One region of the Erwinia sp. E_sp_B01_1 genome, then DNA from elsewhere that is predicted to be linked to it. Evidence: predicted binding sites of a transcription regulator. Region 1 holds the regulator's gene; the other holds the start of a gene.

What was found. Region 1 encodes PurR, which represses purine synthesis genes. Its sites were predicted from a motif close to CANGCAAACGTTTGCNTG; they were not measured.
Region 2: the regulator PurR is predicted to act here: its motif matches at 2,455-2,472, upstream of purE (5-(carboxyamino)imidazole ribonucleotide mutase).

What each region holds. Positions count from the first base shown of each region.
Region 1 covers NZ_CP142208.1:2,047,878-2,051,827, forward strand. Annotated here, with positions in the region: gene punC (purine nucleoside transporter PunC) at 1-859, opposite strand, end outside; gene punR (DNA-binding transcriptional activator PunR) at 972-1,904, shown strand; gene purR (HTH-type transcriptional repressor PurR) at 1,901-2,926, opposite strand; gene VRC33_RS09890 (YnhF family membrane protein) at 3,210-3,299, shown strand; gene VRC33_RS09895 (C40 family peptidase) at 3,339-3,950, opposite strand, start outside.
Region 2 covers NZ_CP142208.1:1,206,666-1,210,615, reverse strand. Annotated here, with positions in the region: gene cysS (cysteine--tRNA ligase) at 1-968, opposite strand, end outside; gene ppiB (peptidylprolyl isomerase B) at 1,199-1,693, shown strand; gene lpxH (UDP-2,3-diacylglucosamine diphosphatase) at 1,693-2,418, shown strand; gene purE (5-(carboxyamino)imidazole ribonucleotide mutase) at 2,566-3,075, shown strand; gene purK (5-(carboxyamino)imidazole ribonucleotide synthase) at 3,072-3,950, shown strand, end outside.

The sequences.
Region 1 (3,950 bases):
TAAAGAAGGCCAGAATACTCAGCGAGTAAACCGCAATCAGCCAGGGAAGCAGTGAATGCCCTTCGGTACGTTTAAGCAGTGAGCGGCAGCCATAACCTCCGATCAAAAAGGCCAGAGTCTGAGGAACATAGCTCAAACCGATATCGCCCGGCGACATACCCAGCGCACCCAAAATAAAAGGGGACCCCGTCAACCAGGCGAAAAAGCTGGCCGAACAGGCGGAGTAAATCAAAACGTTGCCGGTGAAAGCCGGGGATTTCAGCAGACTGAAAAAACCGGTTGCTGAAACCGGTGCAGCAGGGTTTTTCTTCCCGGAGGAGGCTATGAAGAGCGTGGAAATCAGCAATACCACCGCCACCAGCATCAGCGTAAGAAAAATGACCCGCCAGCTAAAGTGATTCAACAACCACGCGCCAAGCAGCGGCGCAAGAGCAGGAGAGAGCGCTACCAGCGGCATAATAGAGGCAAAGACACGGTTAGCCTGCGTCGCAGGATAGCGATCCACTACCAGCGCCTGCCAGGTTACAGCCGCCGCACAAATCCCCACTGCCTGGATGAAACGCAGCGCCAGCAATAGGGTTGCAGATTCCACCCACCACATAGCAGCACAACTCACCGCAAACAGGCTCAGCCCCATCAGTAAAACCGGCTTGCGACCGATGCGATCTGACAGCGGCCCCCAGAACAACTGGGCACTGGCGAAGCCCGCGAGAAACAGGCTGAGGCTGGCGCTGATTGCGCCTGCGTCTGTTTGCAGGTCCTGCTGCATGGCGCCGAAAGCGGGCAGGTACATATCGGTGGCGAGAAAACCGGCAATGCTTAGCAGCGCGAGGTAGACAATGAATCCTTTAGCGGGCATGAGTAGCTCTTTTATTCAGATGAATGAAACGCCGCAGAGTGTAATCGCGTGCCCTTTATGTTGTGAAACGGTAATATTTGCAGGTTGCGTTCAAAAATATTGCAGGCAGATTATGTGGTCAGAACATTCTCTTGAAGTGGTTGATGCAGTGGCGCGTAGCGGCAGTTTCACCGCAGCAGCAGCTGAGCTGCATCGCGTGCCTTCAGCCATCAGTTATACCGTCCGGCAACTGGAAGAGTGGCTGGCCGTTCCGCTGTTTGAGCGCCGTCACCGGGATGTGGTATTAACCGCAGCCGGCGCGGTGTTCATCCAGGAGGGGCGAAGTGTTATCAAAAAAATGCTCGCCACCCGCCGTCAGTGTCAGCAGGTCGCCAACGGCTGGCGGGGGCAGATAAATATCGCCGTGGATCGCATAGTTAAGCCCCGGCGCACACGGCAGTTAGTGGTCGATTTTTACCGCCATTTTCCGGACATGGAGCTGCATCTTTCTGCGGAGGTGTTTAATGGTGTCTGGGATGCGCTGGCAGATGGCCGTGTGGATGTCGCTATTGGTGCCACTCAGGCTATTCCGGTGGGTGGACGTTTTGCCTTTCGCAATATGGGCGCGTTGAACTGGCGTTGCGTGGTGGGGGCCGGGCACCCGCTGGCTGCATTAACGGGTGAGGTCAGTGAGGAAGCTATCCGGGAATGGCCCTCGCTGGTGATTGAGGACACCTCCCGTGCCTTACCTAAAAGAACCACCTGGACGCTGGATAATCAGCGTCGTCTGGTGGTGCCGGAATGGGAAAGCGGCTTCGACTGCCTGCTGGCCGGGCTTTGCGTGGGGATGGTCCCGGGTCATTTCGCACGCCCCCTGTTACAAAGCGGCGCGCTGCATGAGTTAACGCTTGAGACGGCGTTTCCCGACAGTCCCTGTTGCGTAAGCTGGTCTGAACAACAGGCCTCGCCCGCATTGAGCTGGCTGCTGGACTACCTGGGTGAAAGCGACACCTTAAACAGTGAATGGCTGCGCGAGGATAATTCAGCAGGCGACAGCGTCGGTTAGCGTCGATAGTCCAGGAAGGGGCCATCTGCTACTGAACGGCGTTCAATCAATGATGGATGAACCTCTATGGTCTGCGGATCTTCGCGCTTGCTGGTGATACGGTCCAGCAACATATCAAAAGCCGTTTCGCCCAGGCGTTCTTTAGGCTGATGGACGGTGGTCAATGCCGGTGTGAAATAGCGGGCGTTGCGCACATTGTCATAACCGATCACGGAAATGTCCTGGGGCACGCGTAAGCCCAGCTCATCTGCAGCACAAATCGCGCCCATTGCCATGACGTCGCCACCACAAAATACTGCCGTGGGGCGCTGCTTCTGCGATAAAATTTTCTGCATGGCCTGATAACCGGACTCAGGTTCAAAATCTCCCTGAACCAGCCACTCCGGGCGCAAAGTTATGCCTGCTTCTGACAAAGCCTTCAGAAAACCAGCATGGCGACCCCCGCCCGTATTGCGTTCCAACTGGCCAGGGATCACGCCAATATCACGGTGCCCGCGGTCAATCAGGTAACGCCCGGCCAGATAGCCACCCTGAAAAGCGTTATCCAGAACGGTATCGGTGAAGTCGCCACGGGATTCACCCCAGTCCATGACGACCATCGGTATATTGCGATGCTCTTCCAGCATCCTGATCAGAGGTTCAGGATATTCGGAACACATCACCAGCAGGCCATCCACACGCTTCTGCGCCATCATGGAGAGATAGGCCTGCTGCTTTTGCAGTTCGTTATGCGCATTGCCCAGGATCAACGTATAGCCTTTGGCAAAACAACGATTCTCTATGGCTTCAATAATTTCAGCAAAATAGGGCGCTTCGCTGGACGTTGCCAGCAGCCCGATAGTTTTAGTGTGATTCACTTTGAGACTGCGGGCCACGGCGCTGGGTGAATAGTGAAGCGCCTTGATTGCGGCCCATACTGCTTCACGTGTCTCTTCTGCGACGAAACGCGTCTTGTTAATAACATGCGATACGGTGGTGGTAGACACGCCTGCCTGTCTGGCCACATCTTTTATCGTTGCCATGAAATAGCTACTCCTGCGCTTATCTTAACTTGATGATAAGTCTGTTGTTAATCGTTTGCCTGGTAAGGATGAAAATCTGACGTCATACGACGTTTTTTTGATGCTTACGGAGACGTCAGAAAGGAAAGGGGATTGCCTGCCGACCGCGGAACGCCACAAGGCGCGGGCCGTTGCGCAACAAAAAAAGGATTCTAACAAGGCTGAGCAGAGAAAACGAGATTTTTACTGACAAGTATGGGAAAATCAATGACACCATTAATTGTAGGGTTATTCAGGAGCACATATGGACACCGATCTGAAGTTATCGTTAATGACCACGCTGGGAGCACTGCTGGTCATTATTGCTTTCAGCTTTACCGCCGTTATGCATTAAACCTTCAGGGGCCGATTGCCCGGCCCTTGTTTTCAGCGCTTAACGAATCGTTTTTGGCGTCATCACCCGGCGGGCACCAATGTAGTGACGCTGCCAGTAATCTTCGCCCAGCGCGCTGACCTGAATATCTTTGCCCGTACGCGGAGACTGGATAAACTTCCCACCGCCCAGATAGACACCAACATGATCTGCCGTGCCCCGGCCATTGATGCGGAAGAAGACCAGATCGCCTTTTTCCAGTTCATCCCGTTTGATGTTAGCGGCATCACGCAGGTGATACATCTCGTTCGCCGTTCGCGGGATTTTAAACTTCACTAAATCTTTATAGGCATACCAGACCAGCCCACTGCAATCAAAACCGGTTTTAGGTGAAGTCCCACCCCACTGATAAGGTTTACCCAACTGGCCCATCAGCTTGGTCATCGCCGTTTCGCGTGCTTTCTGGTAGCGGGCACGGTGAGCTTTGCTCAATTTAAGCGGGGCAGAAAGCGAGCCTGCGGTCAGCTCTTCAGATTTTTTAATTATTTTGCCACGACGCCCGTAGCGTTTTTTCTCATCGTGCAGCGCAGTTTTCTTTTTATATTTGCCGGCGGTGAGGGTAGTTGTCTGCTGAGGGGCTTTCTTTTTAAGCCGGGGCTTATTAGCGGTAAC
Region 2 (3,950 bases), 840 kb from region 1:
GCCGTATAGAGACGCTCCAGCGCTGAACGGGCCTGCTTCAGGTTATCTTCAGCGTAGTTAAGCTGGCTGCGATAATGGCCGGACATCAGGAAGTAGCGAACGGTTTCCGCATCAAAATGCTCCAGCACGTCGCGGACGGTAAAGAAATTATCCAGCGATTTGGACATCTTCTCGCGATCAACCATCACCATCCCGGAGTGCATCCAGTAGTTCACGTAGGGGCCATCGTGGGCACAGGAAGACTGAGCAATCTCATTTTCGTGGTGAGGGAACATCAAATCCGATCCGCCGCCGTGGATATCAAAGTGATCGCCCAGCTGTTTGCAGTTCATGGCCGAACACTCAATATGCCAGCCAGGGCGACCCGCTCCCCAGGGGGAAGGCCAGCTTGGCTCATCGGCTTTGGACATTTTCCACAACACGAAATCCATCGGATTACGCTTCACATCGGCTTCAACTTCCACCCGCGCGCCGGCCTGCAACTGATCCAGATCCTGGCGTGACAGCAGACCATAATCAGGATCGCTGCTGACGGAGAACATCACATCGCCATTGCTGGCTACATAAGCGTGATCGCGATCGATCAGTTTGCTGACGATCTCAATGATCTCGCTGATGTGGCGCGTGGCGCGTGGCTCCTGGTCTGGCGGTAAGATATTGAGCGCGGCAAAATCTTTATGCATTTCGGCGATCATCCGGTTGGTCAGCTCTTCAACCGTCTCGCCGTTTTCGTTGGCGCGCTTGATAATTTTGTCGTCGATATCGGTGATGTTGCGGACGTATTTCAGCGAGTATCCGAGATAACGCAGGTAGCGGGCTACCACATCAAAGGCCACAAAAGTTCTGCCGTGTCCAATGTGACACAGGTCGTAAACGGTAATGCCGCACACGTACATGCCGATCTGACCGGCATGAATAGGTTTAAATTCCTCTTTTTGACGACTCAGGGTATTGAAAATCTTTAGCATTGAGACATTCCGTTTTGACGTGTGCGGGTGATAACCGGTGAAAAGCATATTCTGCCGTATTGTTAACGGAAGCGCCATGCAAAGCAAGGTTATGCCGGCGGCTGTTATGCAGCGATGCTGACTCGTCATCACATTTTGTGATATAAAAGCCGTCTATTAATAGTGTGCTGGCCACTGAATGTCGCCAGCACCGGTTTATCAAAAACCCCCAACCTTTACAGGATGAGAATATGGTCACTTTCCAGACAAATCATGGCGATATCGTCATCAAAACTTTCGACGATAAAGCGCCGGCCACCGTTGCCAACTTCCTGGATTACTGCCGTGAAGGTTTTTACGACAACACAATCTTCCACCGCGTTATCAACGGCTTTATGGTTCAGGGCGGCGGCTTTGAACCCGGCATGAAGCAGAAAGATACCAAAGCAGAAATCCAGAACGAAGCCAGCAACGGTCTGAAAAACACCAAGGGTACGCTGGCGATGGCCCGTACTCAGGCACCTCACTCCGCTACTGCCCAGTTCTTTATTAACGTGGCAGACAACGACTTCCTGAACTTCCGTGACGAAAGCCTGCAGGGCTGGGGTTACTGCGTGTTCGCTGAAGTGGTTGAAGGCATGGACGTGGTTGAGAAAATCAAAGCGGTTTCTACTGGCCGTAGCGGTATGCATCAGGACGTGCCAAAAGAAGACGTTGTGATCCAGAAAGTCACCGTCAGCGAATAATGCCTCATACGCTGTTTATCGCAGATCTCCATCTGTGTGAAGAAGAACCGGCAATCACTGCCGGTTTTCTTGCTTTTTTACGGCGTGAAGCGCCTCAGGCGGATGCGCTCTATATCCTTGGCGACCTGTTTGAAGCCTGGATCGGCGATGACGATCCTGATCCGCTTCACGCTGAGATTGCCTCCGCGCTGAAAGCGCTTCAGCAACAGGGCGTGCCCTGCTATTTCATTCACGGTAACCGTGATTTTCTGATCGGTAAACGCTTTGCTGCAGCAAGCGGAATGACCCTGCTTCCTGAGGAGCAGGTGCCTGAGCTTTATGGCAAGCGGATCCTGATAATGCACGGTGACACGCTGTGTACTGACGATCAGGGCTATCAGCGTTTTCGTCGCAAGGTTCACCAACCCTGGCTGCAAAAAGTATTTCTGGCCCTGCCTCTATTTGTGCGTCAGCGAATTGCTGCAAAAATGCGTGCAGGCAGCAAACAGGCTAACAGCAGCAAAGATCTGCGCATCATGGACGTCAATGCTGAAGCAGTCACACAAGCCATGGCGCGTCATCAGGTCCGGTATCTGATCCACGGCCATACCCATCGCCCTGCTGTCCACGCGCTGGACATTAATGGTCAGCCTGCTGAACGGCTGGTGCTGGGTGCCTGGCACAGCGAAGGCTCGATGATTCGGGTCAGCCCCAGTGAAACTACCCTGATCTCTTTCCCCTTCTGAAGCGTCAAATAGTGCCCAAAAGGGCCTGTTGAGGCCTGAGCAAACGTTTTCCTTGCCGCAGAGTCGTGATATTCTCTTTGCCCTTCCCATCTGACCACCGCAGAGGCTGTCAGATGACGTTTGTACAATCACAGGAGTCAGACCCCGATGTCTTCCAACGCCGCACCGGCCCGCATTGCTATTGTTATGGGTTCCAAAAGTGACTGGGCAACCATGCAATTTGCCGCGGAGATACTTACTGCCCTGGCTGTCCCATTCGAGTGCGAAGTGGTCTCGGCCCACCGCACGCCGGACAAGCTGTTCAGCTTTGCCGAACAGGCGGCGGATAACGGCATTCAGGTCATTATTGCTGGCGCAGGCGGCGCGGCTCATCTTCCGGGAATGCTGGCAGCGAAAACCCTGGTGCCGGTGCTGGGCGTACCGGTGCAAAGCGCAGCGCTGAGCGGTGTCGACAGCCTTTACTCCATCGTACAGATGCCACGCGGTATTCCGGTTGGCACCCTGGCGATTGGCAAAGCCGGCGCAGCCAATGCTGCCCTGCTGGCGGCGCAGATCCTGGCGATCCACGATAAAGATCTCTCTTCCCGTCTGGCCAACTGGCGTCAGGCCCAGACTGACGAAGTGCTGAACAACCCGGATCCGCGGGAGGAAGCATGAAGCCGGTTTGCGTATTAGGAAATGGTCAGCTTGGCCGCATGCTGCGCCAGGCCGGTGAGCCGCTGGGCATTGCCGTCTACCCTGTCGGACTGGATGCCGACCCCGAAGCACTGCCTGTTCAGCAAAGCGTGATCACCGCTGAAATTGAGCGCTGGCCGGAAACGGCTCTGACGCGCGAGCTGGCAACCCACAGCGCCTTTGTGAACCGCGATATCTTTCCCCGCCTGGCCGATCGTTTGACACAAAAGCAGCTGCTGGACCAGCTTGGTCTTGCTACCGCGCCGTGGCAGCTGCTGGCGGATGCCGCAGAGTGGCCTCAGGTGTTCTCAGATCTGGGCGAACTGGCTATCGTCAAGCGCCGCACGGGCGGTTACGACGGCCGTGGTCAGTGGCGCCTGCGGGCGAATGAAACAGATGCTCTGCCTGCCGACTGCTACGGTGAGTGCATTGTTGAGCAGGGCATTAACTTTTCTGGAGAAGTTTCTCTGGTTGGCGCCCGTGCCCATGACGGCAGCACTGTATTTTATCCCCTGACGCACAACCTCCATCAGGATGGCATTTTACGCACCAGCGTGGTGTTGCCTGAGCCAGACGCCGCTCTGCAAAAGCAGGCCGAATCGATGCTCTCAGCCATTATGCATGAGCTGAAGTATGTCGGTGTTATGGCGATGGAGTGCTTTGTGGTACCGGAAGGCCTGCTGATTAATGAACTGGCTCCCCGGGTGCACAACAGCGGCCACTGGACGCAGAACGGGGCTTCGATCAGCCAGTTCGAGCTGCATCTGCGCGCTATTCTGGATTTGCCACTGCCCCGGCCTGTGGTCAGCACCCCTTCAGTAATGGTTAACCTGATTGGGACGGCGGTAAACCTGGAC